One region of the Pseudomonas sp. MBLB4123 genome, then DNA from elsewhere that is predicted to be linked to it. Evidence: riboswitches for the same ligand, from Rfam matches in the RefSeq annotation. Region 1 holds a riboswitch; the other holds the start of a gene.
The links. A riboswitch is a leader RNA that binds a small molecule or an ion and turns the genes downstream of it on or off. The one in region 1 is predicted to bind cobalamin.

Region 1 (7,248 bases):
AACCACCCGCCGGGGCGGCACAACATCGGCGCGGACAACCTCGACGTGCCGCAGTCGCTGTGGCACATCCTCCAGCGCCTGCAGGCCGAGGGCTACGACACCGGGCCGCTGCCGGACAGCCCCGCGGCGCTGCTCGAACTGCTGCAGGAGCGCGGCGTCAACCTGCCGGAGCAGGGCGACGCCCTGGCCGAGATGGCCGGCAAGGTGCAGAGCCTGGGCGCTGAGGAATACCGCGACTGGTTCGCCACGCTGCCGGCCGCGCTGCAGGCGGAGATGGTCCAGGGCCCCCTGGGTTACTGGCACGCCCAGCTGCGCCGGGCCCTGGCGGCCTCCGAGCTGCAGATCGCCGCAGGTATCCTGGCCAGCGGCTCCAGCGAGCTGCACCACGTGCTCGATGGCGTCGAGCACCCGGCGCGGGCCCGCGCCCTGGACCTGCTGGCGCAGCTCGAGGCGCTGTACCGGGCGGCCGTGGCGCAGCCGACCCAGGCCGACTGGGCCCAGGCCGAGCGACTGATCGCGGCGCTGGCGGCGACCGGCATCGAGGGCCTGCGCGGCTGGGGCGAGGGCCCGGGGCGGGTGATGGTCCACGACGGCCGCCTGCTGCTGCCGGGGCTGCGCTTCGGCAAGGTGTTCGTCGGCCCGCAGCCGCCGCGCGGCTGGGAGGTGGACGAGGAGCTGCTGCACGCCAACCTGGTGTTTCCGCCGCCGCATCAGTACCTGGCCTTCTACCACTGGCTGCGCGAGGGTTTCCGTGCCGACGCGCTGATCCACCTCGGCCGCCACTCCACCTACGAGTTCCTGCCGCGGCGGCGGGCGGGCCTGAGCGACGAGGACTATCCGACGCAGATACTCGGCGACCTGCCGAGCATCTACCCCTACATAGTCGACGGGGTCGGCGAGGGCATCCAGGCCAAGCGCCGCGGCCTGGCGGTGATGATCGACCACCTGACTCCGCCGCTGGTGGCCACGCCGCTGTACGACGACCTGCTCAAGCTGCGCCAGCTGATCGAGAGTTTCGAGGCCGGTGCCGGCCAGGGCGAGGGGCCGGCACGGCGCGCCACCATCGCCGAGATCAAGCGCCTGATCGGCAGTGCCGGCCTGGAGCCGGAGCTGCGCGAATCCATGGCCGAGGTGCTGGTCACCCGCGGCATCGACTTCGAGCAGGTCGATGACGACCTGCTGGTGCACGAGGTCGGCCATTACCTGACCAACATCCAGGAACGCTTCATGCCCATGGGCCTGCACGTGTTCGGCAAGCCCTGGCGGCCCGAGGCGGTGCAGACCCTGCTGACCTCCATGGGCGCCGCCGGGGCGGGCCATCGCCAGGCCCTGGTCGACTCGCCGGCGGCCGAGATGGCGGCGCTGCTGCGCGCCCTGGACGGCGGCTTCGTCGCCCCCGGCAAGGGCAACGACCCGATCCGCACGCCGCAGGCGCTGCCCACCGGGCGCAACTTCCACGCCCTGGACAGCAGCCTGCTGCCCAGCCGCATCGGCTGGGGCATCGGCCGCGAGATGGCGCAGCAGGCGCGGCAGCGGCCGCTCGCCGCCGAGGGCCGCGAGGCGGTGATCCTCTGGGCCTCGGACACGGTGCGCGACGAAGGCGCGATGATCGCCTTCGGCCTCGACCTGCTCGGCGTCGAGCCACAGTGGAACGGTCGTGGCATCGTCCAGGGCATCCGGCGTCGGCCCCTGGCGGCGGGGGAGGAGCGCCGCGACCTGCTGTTCACCACCTCCGGGTTGTTCCGCGACCTCTACGCCGACCAGCTGGCGCTGCTCGAACGTGCGGTGCTGCTGGCCCTGGACGGCGCCGCCGCAACCATTCGCCGCGACTACCCGGCGCTGCGTCCGGCCCTGGCCGCGGCCCTGGAGCCCCTCGGTGCGGCGGCCGGCGGCGGCAGCGAGAGCCTGGCGGTCAACCGCGTCGCCGCCCATTGGGTGACGGACGCGGCGCGGCGCCTGGAGGCCGGTCTCGGTGCCGAGCAGGCCGGCAGTCTGGCGGCCCTGCGCCTGTTCGGCGTGGCCCCGGGGGCCTATGGCGCCGGCATCAATCGTCTGGTGGAGCGCTCCGGCAGCTGGCAGCAGCGCGGCGAGCTGGCCCAGGCCTATGTCAGCCGCCTCGGCCACGCCTACGGCCTGCGCCACCAGGGCGAGCCGGTGCAGGAGGTGTTCCGCGACAACCTCAAGACGGTGCGCCGCACCTACCTCGGCCGTTCCAGCAACCTCTACGGCCTGCTCGACAACAACGACTCCTTCGATTACCTGGGCGGCCTGAGCCTGGCGGTGGAGCAGGTCTCCGGCAGCACCCCGGAGAACTTCGTCAGCTGGCACAACGACCCGGCGCGGGTGCGCCTGGAGCCGCTGCAGCAGGCGCTGCTGGCCGAGCTGCGCGGGCGCTTCCTCAACCCGGCCTGGATCGAGGCGCTGATGCAGCACGACTACGCCGGCGCGCGGACCATGGGCAGCGAGTTCCTCGAATACCTCTGGGGTTGGCAGGTGACCAACCCGGAGATCATCAAGGGCAGCGCCTGGGAGGAGGTCAAGGCGGTGTATGTCGACGACCGCTACGACGTCGGCCTGGACGACTTCCTCGAGCAGGGCGCCAACGTGCACGTGAAGAGCAACATGCTGGCGATCATGTTGGTGGCCATCCACAAGGAGTTCTGGCAGGCCGACGCGGCCACCCGCCAGCAGCTCGGCGAACAGTTCGCCCGCCTGGTGGTCGCCCACGGCCTGCCCGGCAGCGGCCACACCCGGCCGGATCACCCGATGCTGCAGTGGCTGCTGCCGCAGCTGCCGGATGAGCTGCGCACAGCCCTGCAGCAGCGCCTGCAGGCGGCGCGCATCCAGTACGAGCCGGCGCCGGCGCCGAACACTCTCAGCGAGATCCAGGCGCCGCAGGCCGAGCCCGCCGCCGAATCGGGCGCCGCCCAAGGCGAGCCCCAAGCCCTGAGCCAGGCATTCTGGTTCGCCCTGGCGCTGCTGGCCGGCCTGCTCGCCCTGGGCGTCTGGCGCGGCCGCGGTCCACGTATTTCGGTAGGAGGTTAAGGATGTTCGACAGTCAAGTATTCACCTGGCTGCACCTGCTGGTCGGCTGGCTGCTGCAGCCGGTCACCCTCGGCCTGTTCGCCCTGCTGGCCGTGGCGGTGTGGGATTGCGGGGTGGCCGTCGGCGAGCGCTGCGGCGGCCTGGCCCGCTGGCGCGTCTTGCCGGTCGCGGAGATCGAGCGGCGCGCGCGCCGGCGCCTGGACCGCGCCGACCTGATCGCCCGCATCGGCCCCATGCTCGGCCTGATGGGCACCCTGATCCCCCTGGGGCCCGGGCTGGCGGCCCTGGGCGAGGGCAATGTGCAGATCCTCAGCGTGGCCATGCGAGTGGCCTTCGACACCACGGTGTTCGGCCTGCTCGCCGGGCTGCTCGGCTTCGGCCTGGGGCGCCTGCGCCGGCGCTGGTACGACGAGCTGCTGGACCGGTGCGAGGCCCGGGCGGGCGAGGAGCGGGCCGATGAGCCGGCGCTGGCGCTCTAGCCGTTTCGCCGCGGGCGACGACGACCCCCTCGGCCCGTTGGCCAATCTGGTCGACGTGGTGCTGGTGTTCGCCTGCGGCCTGATCGCCGCGCTGGTGGCGCAGACCGACCTGCTGACCCGGCTCGAGGCGCGCCGGCAGCCGCTGCCGGTTGAGCGCGGCCGCGAGCTGCCGGCCCTGCCCGACAGCCTCAAGGGCCAGGGCGGCGAGGGGTTGGAGAGCGTCGGTCAGGTCTATCGCGACCCGCAGACCGGCAAGCTGATCCTGATCGGCCAGTGAGGCGCAGGAGGGGCCGGCTCCAGGCGATGCGCCGTCGTTTGACGTTGCCGCGCCGAGCCACTACCCTGCGCGCCTTGCTTCAGGTGCCCCCGACGCTGCGCGTCCGGGGGTGAAACAGGGAAGTCGGTGCGCGCGGCGTGTTCACGCCCGCAATTCCGACGCTGCCCCCGCAACGGTAGACGAGCCAAACCAGCGCTTTTGCAACCACTGTGCCCCGGCATGGGAAGGTGCGCTGGCCGGCGATCCCCAGGTGGATCGCCGCTCGTGAGCCCGGAGACCGGCCTGTAGCAGTCCACGGCATCGCGGAGGGCGTTGTCTGGCGGGTGGGCTGCGTCGTTGGCGAGCCGCCCGTCCATTGCTCTCCGTATGCCCTTATCGGCCTAAGTCGCCCGGGTGGGTGCGACGGAGCATGCAGATACAATGAGTAAGTCCCTTCTGACCCCGGCAGCGGCCCTGCTGTGCGGCGTTTCCAGTATTTCCCAGGCCCAGGCGGGCGAGCCCAACCGTTTGCAGGACCAGGTGGTGACCGCCACCCGCACCGCGCAGACCGCCGAGCAGAGCCTGGCGGCGGTCACGGTATTCGATCGCGAGCAGATCGAGCGGAGCCAGGCGGCCTCGGTGCCCGAACTGCTCAAGCGCGTGCCGGGCCTGTCCTTCGCCAACAACGGCGGTCCGGGCAAGCACACCTCGCTGTTCATGCGCGGCACCGAGTCCGACCATGTACTGGTGCTGATCGACGGCATCAAGGTCGGCTCGGTGACCGCCGGCGCCACGGCCCTGCAGGACCTGCCGCTGGAGCTGATCGAGCGCATCGAGGTGGTACGCGGGCCGCGGTCCAGCCTGTACGGCTCCGAGGCCATAGGCGGGGTGATCCAGATCTTCACCCGCAAGGGCTCAGGCGCCGGCGCCAAGCCGTTCTTCTCCGCCGGTTACGGCACCCACGACAGCTACAGCGGCAGCGTCGGGGTCACCGGTGGCGATGGCCAGGGTTGGTACAGCCTGGGGGTGAGCGGTGCGGACACCGACGGCCTCAACGCCAAGCCGATGGACGCCAGCGGCTATGAGGACGATGCCGACGGCTACCGCAACCTGTCTGCCGCGCTCAGCGCCGGCTACCGCTTCGCCAACGGCCTGGAGCTGGACGCCAATCTGCTGCGGGCCAAGTCGCACAACGACTACGACCAGGTCAACCGCCGGCGCACCAGCGGTTTCCACGCCCATGCCGACGGCGAGTCGAATGTGCTGGGCACCCGCGCGCGCTTCGCCCCCCTGGAGCCCTGGCTGGTGACCCTGCAGGCCGGGCGCAGCGAAGACAAGTCCGATGCCTTCCAGGACGGCGCCTTCTACTCGCGTTTCGACAGCCGCCGCGACAGCGTCAGCTGGCAGAACGACCTGAGCCTGGCACCCGGCCATACCCTGACCCTGGGCGCCGACTACCAGCACGACGAGGTCAACGGCAGCACCGCCTACGCCGAGGACTCGCGGGACAACAAGGGCGCCTTCGCCCAGTACCTGGGCGAAGCGGGCCGGCACGACTGGCAGCTGGCGCTGCGTCGCGACGACAACCAGCAGTTCGGCCAGCACGACACCGGCAACCTCGGCTACGGCTACGCCCTGAGCGATGCCTTGCGGGCGACCCTGAGCTACGGCACCGCGTTCAAGGCGCCGACCTTCAACGAGTTGTATTTCCCGGGTTATGGCAACCCGGACCTGGACGCGGAAACCTCCAAGAGTCTGGAGGCCGGTCTGGCCGGCCAGCACGCCTGGGGCCACTGGTCTATCAATGCCTTTCGCACGGTCATCGACGACCTGATCGCCTACGATTCGAGCATCCGGGCGCCGGCCAACGTCGCCGAGGCGCGCATCCGCGGCGTCGAGCTGGTGCTGGCCAGCCAGCTGCTCGGTTGGGACTGGAGCGCCAACTACACGCTGCTGGAACCGGAGAACCGTTCTTCCGGGGCCAACGATGGCAACGAGCTGGCGCGCCGCGCCAAGCAGCTGTTCAACCTGGAGCTGGATCGCCGCCTCGGCGCCTTCAGTCTCGGTGCCAGCCTGCATGCCGAAGGCCAGCGCTACGACGACCTGGCCAACACCAGGGAGCTGTCCGGCTTCGCCACCCTGGATCTGCGCGGCGAATACCGCATCGACCCCGAATGGCGCCTGCAGGCTCGCGTGGCCAACCTGCTGGACGCCGACTACGAGACCGCCGAGGGCTTCAACCAGCCCGGCCAGGCGCTCTACCTGACGGTGCGCTACCAGGCGCTGTAATCCCCCCGGCGCCGACGGGCTGACCCGTCGGCGCCCTCACCAGGAGAACCCCCATGCCCAAGCTGTCACCCTCCCTGCAACTGCTGCTCGGCCTCGCCCTGGCGGCGTTGCTGGCCATGACCCGCGGCCATCACTTCGCCTCGGTCAACCTGCCCAGCGCCTCCTGGGCGGTGTTCTTCCTCGCCGGCGTGCTGCTGACGCCGCGCTGGGTGTTCCCGGCGCTGTTCGTCGAGGCCTCGCTGCTGGATTTCGCCGCCATGCAGTGGGCCGGGGTCAGCGACTGGTGCCTGTCGCCGGCCTACTGGTTGCTGGTGCCGGCCTACGGCTCGCTGTGGCTGGCTGGCCGCCTGTACGCCGGCTGGCACCGCGACAGCCTGCAGAGCCTGGCGCTGCTGGCGGCGACCGTGGCGCTGGGCGCCTTCGTCGCCTACCTGTTCTCCGGCGGCGGCTTCCTGTTCTTCTCCGGGCGTTATGCCGAGCCGAGCCTGGCCCTGCTGGCCGAGCGCATCGCCGTCTATTACCCGCGCTACCTGGGTAACCTGGCGCTCTATATCGGCCTGGCGGCGCTGCTCTACGTCGGAGCCCGCTCCTGGCAACTGACGCAGCGCCGCACGGAGGTGCAGGGATGAGCGAGTCGATGGAGCGCGACGCGCGGCACAAGGCGCGCATGGCGCGCAAGAAGGCGCTGATCGACGAGAAGATCGCCCAGGCCCAGGACGAATACGGCCTGCTGCTGGTGCACACGGGCAACGGCAAGGGCAAGAGCAGCTCGGCTTTCGGCATGGTCGCCCGGGCCCTGGGCCACGGGATGAAAGTGGGGGTCGTGCAATTTATCAAGGGCGCCGCCAGCACCGGCGAGGAGGCCTTCTTCCGCCGCTTCCCCGAGGAGGTCAGCTACCACGTGATGGGCGAGGGCTTCACCTGGGAAACCCAGGACCGCCAGCGCGACATCCGCAAGGCCCAGGAGGCCTGGGCGGTGGCGCGTCGGTTGCTCGGCGACCCGGCCATCGGCCTGGTGGTGCTGGACGAGCTGAACATCGCCCTCAAGTACGGCTACCTGGAGCTGGAGACGGTGCTGGCCGACATCGAGGCGCGGCCGCTGCTACAGCACGTGGTGGTGACCGGCCGCGGCGCCCCGCCGGGGATGATCGAGGCGGCCGACACCGTCACCGAGATGAG
Region 2 (7,248 bases), 880 kb from region 1:
TTGCTGGCCTGGCCGGCACTGGCGGTCGAGCGGGTGGTCAGTCTGGCGCCTTCGCTCAGCGAAATCGTCGTGGAGCTGGATGCCGTCGACCTGCTGGTCGGGGTGCTGGACGGTGGCGAACGGCCGGCCGCGCTGCGCCACCTGCCGTCGGTGGGGCGCTATGGCCAGCTGGAGATGGAGAGCCTGATCGGTCTGCAGCCCGACCTGGTGCTGCTCTGGCCCGATAGCATCAGCCCGGCCCAGCGCCGGCAGCTGCGGGATTTCGGCATCCCCCTGCTGATCGCCGAACCGCGCGATCTGGACAATCTGGCCGAGCAGTTCGCCGAGATCGGGGAGCGCCTCGGGCGCGCCGAGCAGGGCCGCCAGCTGCGCCGGCGCTTCGGCGAGCGGCTCACCGAGCTGCACGCCCATTACCGCCGCGAGCGGCCGCTGCGGGTGTTCTACCAGATCTGGGACAAGCCGCTGTACACCATAGGCGGGCGGCAGATCATCAGCGATGCCCTGCGTCTGTGCGGTGCCGAAAACGTCTTCGCCGACCTCGCCCTGCCGGCGCCGCAGGTCAGCGTCGAGGCGGTACTGCAGCGCGACCCCGAGGTGATACTCGCCGGCTCAGGCGCCCAGCTGGATATCTGGCGCAGCTGGCCGGGGCTGGCCGCGGTGCGCCGCAACCAGCTCTATCCGGTGCCGGACAAGGGCCTGGAGCGGCCCAGTTTTCAGATGCTGGCGGCCACCGAGAAACTCTGCGCGCTGTTGGCCGAGGCTCGGTAGTGCTCTGAGTGCGCCAGGACCCGCGATCGCGGGGCCTGGCTGCCGATGCTGGGGGATTAGAAGCGGTAGCCGACGCTCAGTTGCACTTCTTCTTCCGGTGCTGGATAGAGCGCCTTATTGCCTGCAATAAAGGCATTGTGGCCGGCATGGCTGTCGTAGCGTTTGCCGGTCAGGTTGTTGACCCTCAACTTGCTGCTGAACTGTCGATAGTCGTAGCTCAAGCCGAGATTGAGCAGGGTATAACCACCTTCGCGGGGCAGGGCATGGGCGTCGTCGCTGGCGAGGTAACGTGGGCCGGTGTAGTTGGCCTCGACGTAGCCGGCCAGCCCCTTCACTAGCAGGTAGCTCAGGCTCAGGCTGGCCGTGTGCCGGGCGACCCAAGGCACGTCGTTGTCCTTGAAGTTACCCCCTCGGTAGCGTGCGTCGGTGAAGCTGTACTGGCCATTGAGGCTCAGGCGGTCGTTGAATTGGCGCCGCCCTTCGAGCAGCAGGCCGTCGCGACGGGTGTCATCCAGATTCACGTTGGCGCCCGGGCCGAAGGGGCCGGGCGCGGCACTGTCGAAGGCGATTTCGTTCTTCAGGTCGAGACGATAGAGGCTCAGCTGGTAGCGCTGCACGGCATCCTGCCATTCGATCCCGCCTTCCCATGACACCCCCGTCTGCGGCTCGAGGAAGCGAGTGCCGGGAGAGGTGAAGCCGTTGTCGTCGACGTTGGCGAAGCGCAGTACGTCCTCGCGCTTGAGAAACAGGCGGGTGTGGGTATCGGCTTGCCAGCTCAGGCCCAGGCTGGTGCTGTCCTCCCGATCGGTGTGACGCAGGCCAAGACCTTGATTGCGATCCTCCGCCTCGCTGGCGCGATAGCCCAGGGTCAGGGTCAACTCGTGGCCCAGGGGCTGGCTGAGCTGGCTGTACCAGTCGCGCAGGGTCTGGCGGAAGCGGGTGGTGCCGAAGGCGGACGCCAGTTCGTAGTCGCTGGTGATGTGGTCGTGGCCGAGCAGCCATTCGCTGCGCCCGAGCGCGCTGTCCCAGTGCGCGGTCAGGCGTGGACTCAGGGTCTCGACGCGGGTGCCCTGGGTGAAGGGGGCGGAGAGGAAGCCTACGCTGTCGCTGTCGCGGTAGCTGTAGTCGAAGTCGGCCGTCCAGGTGTCATCGAGTGCCTGGCGGGCGGCGAAGCGATTGACCTGGGTCTTGCTGTCGCTGAAGTCCCGCGGTTTGAAGCTGGTCTTGCGGTCGGCGCGGCGCTGGTTCTCGCTCAGGGCGCCGGGCAAGCGCAACTCGTCATCGATGGTTTGGTACTCGGCCAGCAGCCAGCCGCCCTCGTGGTCGTGACGTAAGCGGGCGAAGGCGTTGCTGTAGCTGGCGTGGTTGTTGTCGCGGTAGCCGTCGGCATGCCGCGCTTCGCCGTTGGCGTAGAGCGAGAAACCGCCGCCCAGTTGGCGGAAGGCATGACCACGATAGGCTTCCAGGTCATGGCTGCCGTGACTGGTCTCCACATAGGCTTCGTTCTCCAACGGGGTGCGGGTGATGATGTTGACCACCCCGCCGACGGCCTGGTCGCCGTAAAGAATGCTGCCGGCACCGCGAATGATCTCGATGCGCTCGATATTGGCCAGGGGCACGCTGTTGAGATCGGCTGCCTGCTGGCTGGGGTTGTTCAGGCGTCGGCCGTCGACCAGCACCAGGCTGTTGTTGGCCGCGTTCTCGCCGAAACCGCGCAGGCTGATGGCGACTCGGTTGCCGTCGCCGAGGGTGTCGCGGATCTGCAGGCCGGCCTGGGTGCGCAACACTTCCACCAGGCTGCTGGCGGCACTGGTTTCGATCTGCTTGCGGGTGATCACCGCCACGCTGCTAGGCGCGGGAGTGCTTAGTGGAGTGCCGCGGGTCACCACCAGCGGCGGCGCCTGATAGGGTTCGGCGGGACTTGCGGCCTGGGTCAGGCCGGGCGTCAGGGTCACGGCCAGGGCGAGGCGGGACAGTTTCATCGATCAATCCTCAAAAGTTAGAAGTCTTTCGAGGAGGGCAGGGACAAGCACGGGCGAGGAGGCGGCCGCCGGTGCTTGACGGTGATGCCCTCCGCAACACCAGTCAGATCGCGCCGAGGCAGGTCTCCGGGCTGCCGACTGGGGTCTTCCCACCTTCCCGGGCGAGCCCAGTGGTGTGTCGGGAAAACCCGTGCTCGCAGGCGAGCACCGTCGGTTACCGTTGCGGGGGCAGCGCAGGCCTTGTGGCGGTCGAACTGGCCGGCCACGCACCTGCTTCCCTTTTCACGCGGTTGTTACCGCGACCTCGGACAAACGAAGCGCCGCGCAGCATCAGCGCCGCGGCGGCTAATACAATGCAGCCTGTCGACTGCTCAGCCCTGCAGCCTGGTCAGGCGCTGGCGCACCGATTCCTCGATGCCGGCGGCGTCCAGGCCGCACTCGGCGAGCATCTGCGCCGGCTTGGCGTGTTCGACGTAGTAGTCCGGCAGGCCCAGGTGCAGCACCGGCTTGAGCAGGTTCTCCTGGGCCAGGAACTCGCTGACCGCGCTGCCGGCGCCGCCCATGATGCTGTTTTCCTCGACGGTCACCAGCAGCTCGTGTTCGGCCGCCAGCTGGCGCACCAGGGCCTCGTCCAGGGGTTTGACGAAGCGCATGTCCACCACCGTGGCGTCCAGCGCCTCGCCAACCTTCAGCGCCTCGGCCAGTTGCACGCCGAATACCAGCAGGGCGACCCGGCTGCCCTGGCGACGGACCACGCCCTTGCCGATCTCCAGGGGTTCCAGGCCCGGTTCGGTGGGGGCGTTGGGGCCGCTGCCGCGCGGGTAGCGCACCGCCGCCGGGCCCAGGTGCCGGTAGCCGGTAGTGAGCATGCGGCGCAGCTCGTTCTCGTCGCTGGGGGTCATCACCAGCATCCCGGGGATGCAGCGCAGGTAGGACAGGTCGAAGCTGCCGGCGTGGGTCGGGCCGTCCTCGCCGACCAGGCCGGCGCGGTCGATGGCGAACAGCACGTCGAGATTCTGCACCGCCACGTCGTGGATCAGCTGGTCGTAGGCGCGCTGGAGGAAGGTCGAGTAGATCGCCACCACCGGCTTGGCGCCGTCGCAGGCCATGCCGGCGGCCAGGGTCACGGCGTGCTGCTCGGCGATGGCCACATCGAAGTAGCGCTCGGGGTAGCGTTCGCTGAAGGCCACCAGGTCCGAGCCTTCCTTCATCGCCGGGGTGATGCCGACCAGGCGCCGGTCCTGCGCGGCCATGTCGCACAGCCACTGGCCGAACACGCTGGAGTACTTCGGCCCCCCGGCTTTCTTCGGCGCGGCCTTGGCGTCTATCGGTTCCAGCTTGGTGATGGCGTGGTAGCCGATCGGGTCGACCTCGGCGGGGGCGAAGCCCTTGCCCTTCTTGGTGATCACGTGGAGGAACTGCGGGCCTTCCAGGTCGCGCATGTTACGCAGGGTGGCGAGTAGGGTCGGCAGGTCGTGGCCGTCGATCGGGCCGATGTAGTTCCAGCCCAGTTCCTCGAACAGGGTGCCGGGTACCAGCATGCCCTTGGCGTGTTCCTCGGTCTTGCGGGCGATCTCCCAGGCCCCGGGCAGGCGCGACAGCACCTTCTTGCTGCCCTCGCGCATGCTCGCGTAGGTGCGGCTGGAGAGCAGCTTGGCCAGGTAGTTGGACAGGCCGCCGACGTTGCGCGAGATCGACATGTCGTTGTCGTTGAGCACCACCAGCATGTTGGCCCCCACGTCGGAGGCGTGGTTCAACGCCTCGAAGGCCATGCCGGCGGTCAGCGCGCCGTCGCCGATCACCGCCACCGACTTGCGCGTGCTGCCCTGCATGCGGGCGGCGATGGCCATACCCAGGGCGGCGCTGATGCTGGTGCTGGAGTGGCCGACGCCGAAGGTGTCGTACTCGCTCTCGCTGCGCCGCGGGAAGGCGGCGATGCCGTCCTTCTGGCGCAGGCTGTTCATCTGCTCGCGGCGCCCGGTGAGGATCTTGTGCGGATAGGCCTGGTGGCCGACGTCCCACACCAAACGGTCGTCCGGGGTGTCGAAGACGTAGTGCAGGGCGATGGTCAGCTCGATCACCCCGAGGCCGGCGCCGAAGTGCCCGCCGGTCTGGCCGACCGTGTAGAGCAGGTACTGGCGCAGCTCGTCGGCCAGGGCCTCCAGTTCGGCCTCGCCCAGGCGCCGCAGTTCGTCCGGCGTGTTCGCGCGGTCGAGCAGGGGCGTCAGCGGGCGCTCGCGGGGAATCTCATCGAAGGTCGTCGGCATCGGGCGAATCGTTATAGGCAAAAAGATGCGGCAGTTTACCCGAAAGCGATGCCAGGCTTTAAGCCATAAGTCCGTGGCGTCGGGGGAGTCGGCCCAGCCCCATGGGCGGGCGCCGGACGGCCGGCGCCTGCCTCAGTGGCGCCGTGCGACTATATAGCGGGCCAGCTCGCGCAGCGGCTCGGCGCCGCTGTCGAACGGGCGCAGGGCATGCAGGGCCTGGTCGCGCAGCTCCAGGGCGTAGGCCTTGGCCTGTTCGAGGCCGAGCAGGGCCGGGTAGGTCGGCTTGTGGTTGGCCTGGTCCTTGCCCTGGGTCTTGCCCAGGGTGGCGGTGTCGCTCTCCACGTCGAGGATGTCGTCCTGCACCTGGAACGCCAGGCCGATGGCTCGGGCGTAGGCCTGCAGGGCCAGCAGGGCACGCTCGTCGGCGCGGCCGCTGGCCAGGGCGCCGAGGTGCACGCTGGCCTCGATCAGGGCGCCGGTCTTGTGCCGGTGCATGGATTCCAGGGCCGCCTGGTCGAGGCGCTGGCCGACCGAGCCGAGGTCGATGGCCTGGCCGCCGACCATGCCCGCGGGGCCTGCGGCCTGGGCCAGGCAGGCGACCATCGCCAGGCGCAGTTCGGCGGCGTGCGGGTTGCAGCGCTCGTCGGCGAGCACCGCGAAGGCCAGGCTCTGCAGGCCGTCGCCGGCGAGGATGGCACTGGCTTCGTCGAAGGCCTTGTGGGTGGTGGGCTGGCCGCGGCGCAGGTCGTCGTCGTCCATCGCCGGCAGGTCGTCGTGGACCAGGGAGTAGGCATGGATCAGCTCCACCGCGCAGGCGGCGCCGTCGGCCTGCTGGGCCTCGCCGCCGAGGGCCTCGCAGGCGGCGTAGACCAGCAGCGGGCGCACCCGCTTGCCGCCGTTGACCACGCTGTAGCGCATGGCCTGGTAGAGCCGTTGCAGCGCTTCGCTGGGTGGCTGCAGCAGGTCGTTCAGTGCGGCATCGACGCGCCTTTGGCACTGCGCCTGGTAGTCCGCGATCATGCCGGCCGCTCCGGGTCGAAGGGCGCCTGCTCCAGTTCGCCATCGCGCTCCAGGAGCATCTGCACCTTCTGTTCGGCCTGGGTCAGGGCGGCCTGGCAGTCGCGGGTCAGGCGGATGCCCTGCTCGAAGGCGGTCAGCGAATCTTCCAGCGACAGCTCGCCGCTTTCCAGGCGTTCGACCAGGTTCTGCAGGTCGGTGAGGGACTGCTCGAAGTCGAGCGCGGCTTTCTTGCGGGCCATGGCGGACGGTCTCTGGCGGGGGCTCTGGCAGGGTGTGTAACCGCCGCGACACTAGCAGAGCGGCGGCCTGCGGGCAAACCGGCCGGTCCTGTCTGGCCGCGCGAAGCCCCGGCGCCGCTCAGCCGGCGAAGTAGGTGGCCCAGAAGTAATAGGCCGTCATGCCGCCGCCCACGGCGATCACCAGGCTGCGCAGCAGGGCCGGCGGCAGGCGCTGGCCGAGGGCGCCGCCGGCATAGCCGCCGAGGGTGGCGCCGCTCAGCAGGATCGCCAGCTCTGCCCAGCTGACCCGCCCGGCGACCACGAAGGTCACCGTGGCGATGCTGTAGATCACCGCCGAGATCAGGTTCTTCAGGGCGTTGGCCCGGGCCAGGGGGTGGCCCTCGATGGCGAATGCCGCCAGCTGCAGGATGCCCATGCCGGCGCCGAAGTAGCCGCCGTAGATCGACACGCCGACATGGGCGCCGAGCGACAGCGGGCCGTGCGGCGGCTGTGCGGCGGGCGGGCGGCGGGCGGCCAGGGCGCGGCTGAGCCAGGGGCTGGCGGCGAACAGCGCGGTGGCCGCCAGTAGCAGCCAGGGGATCAGGTTACGGAAGATCTCGTCGCCGCCGGCCAGCAGCAGCAGGCCGCCGCCCAGGCCGCCAAGCAGGCCGGCCAGTAGCAGCGGCAGCAGGTAACGCCCCAGTGGGCGCAGGCTGCCGCGGGCGGCCCAGGCCGCGGCCAGGCTGGCCGGCCACAGCGCCACGGCATTGGTGGCGTTGGCGGTGACCGGCGGCAGGCCGGCGGCGAGCAGGGCCGGGAAGGAGAAGAAGGTGCCGCCCCCGGCCAGGGCATTCATGCCGCCGGCGGCGAAACCGGCGAGGATCAGCAGCAGGATATCGCTCGGGCTCATGGGGCTGTCCGTGGCAAAAGAGTGGAGCTTACCCAGCCCGGTGCCGTCGGCCAAGCGGGCTCGGCTCGCGTGAATCGCAGGCA

Region 2: it holds a riboswitch for cobalamin, as region 1 does, so the genes downstream of both, ACSX1C_RS18825 (TonB-dependent receptor family protein) here and btuB (TonB-dependent vitamin B12 receptor) in region 1, are expected to answer to the same signal.

Annotation. Positions count from the first base shown of each region.
Region 1 covers NZ_CP196711.1:451,362-458,609, forward strand. The annotation lists gene ACSX1C_RS02255 (cobaltochelatase subunit CobN) at 1-3,045, shown strand, start outside; gene ACSX1C_RS02260 (MotA/TolQ/ExbB proton channel family protein) at 3,048-3,524, shown strand; gene ACSX1C_RS02265 (DUF2149 domain-containing protein) at 3,502-3,801, shown strand; cobalamin riboswitch at 3,866-4,101, shown strand; gene btuB (TonB-dependent vitamin B12 receptor) at 4,222-6,069, shown strand; gene ACSX1C_RS02275 (hypothetical protein) at 6,123-6,698, shown strand; gene cobO (cob(I)yrinic acid a,c-diamide adenosyltransferase) at 6,695-7,248, shown strand, end outside.
Region 2 covers NZ_CP196711.1:4,067,326-4,074,573, forward strand. The annotation lists gene ACSX1C_RS18820 (cobalamin-binding protein) at 1-768, shown strand, start outside; gene ACSX1C_RS18825 (TonB-dependent receptor family protein) at 825-2,750, opposite strand; cobalamin riboswitch at 2,851-3,072, opposite strand; gene dxs (1-deoxy-D-xylulose-5-phosphate synthase) at 3,122-5,017, opposite strand; gene ispA ((2E,6E)-farnesyl diphosphate synthase) at 5,150-6,037, opposite strand; gene ACSX1C_RS18840 (exodeoxyribonuclease VII small subunit) at 6,034-6,276, opposite strand; gene ACSX1C_RS18845 (sulfite exporter TauE/SafE family protein) at 6,395-7,165, opposite strand.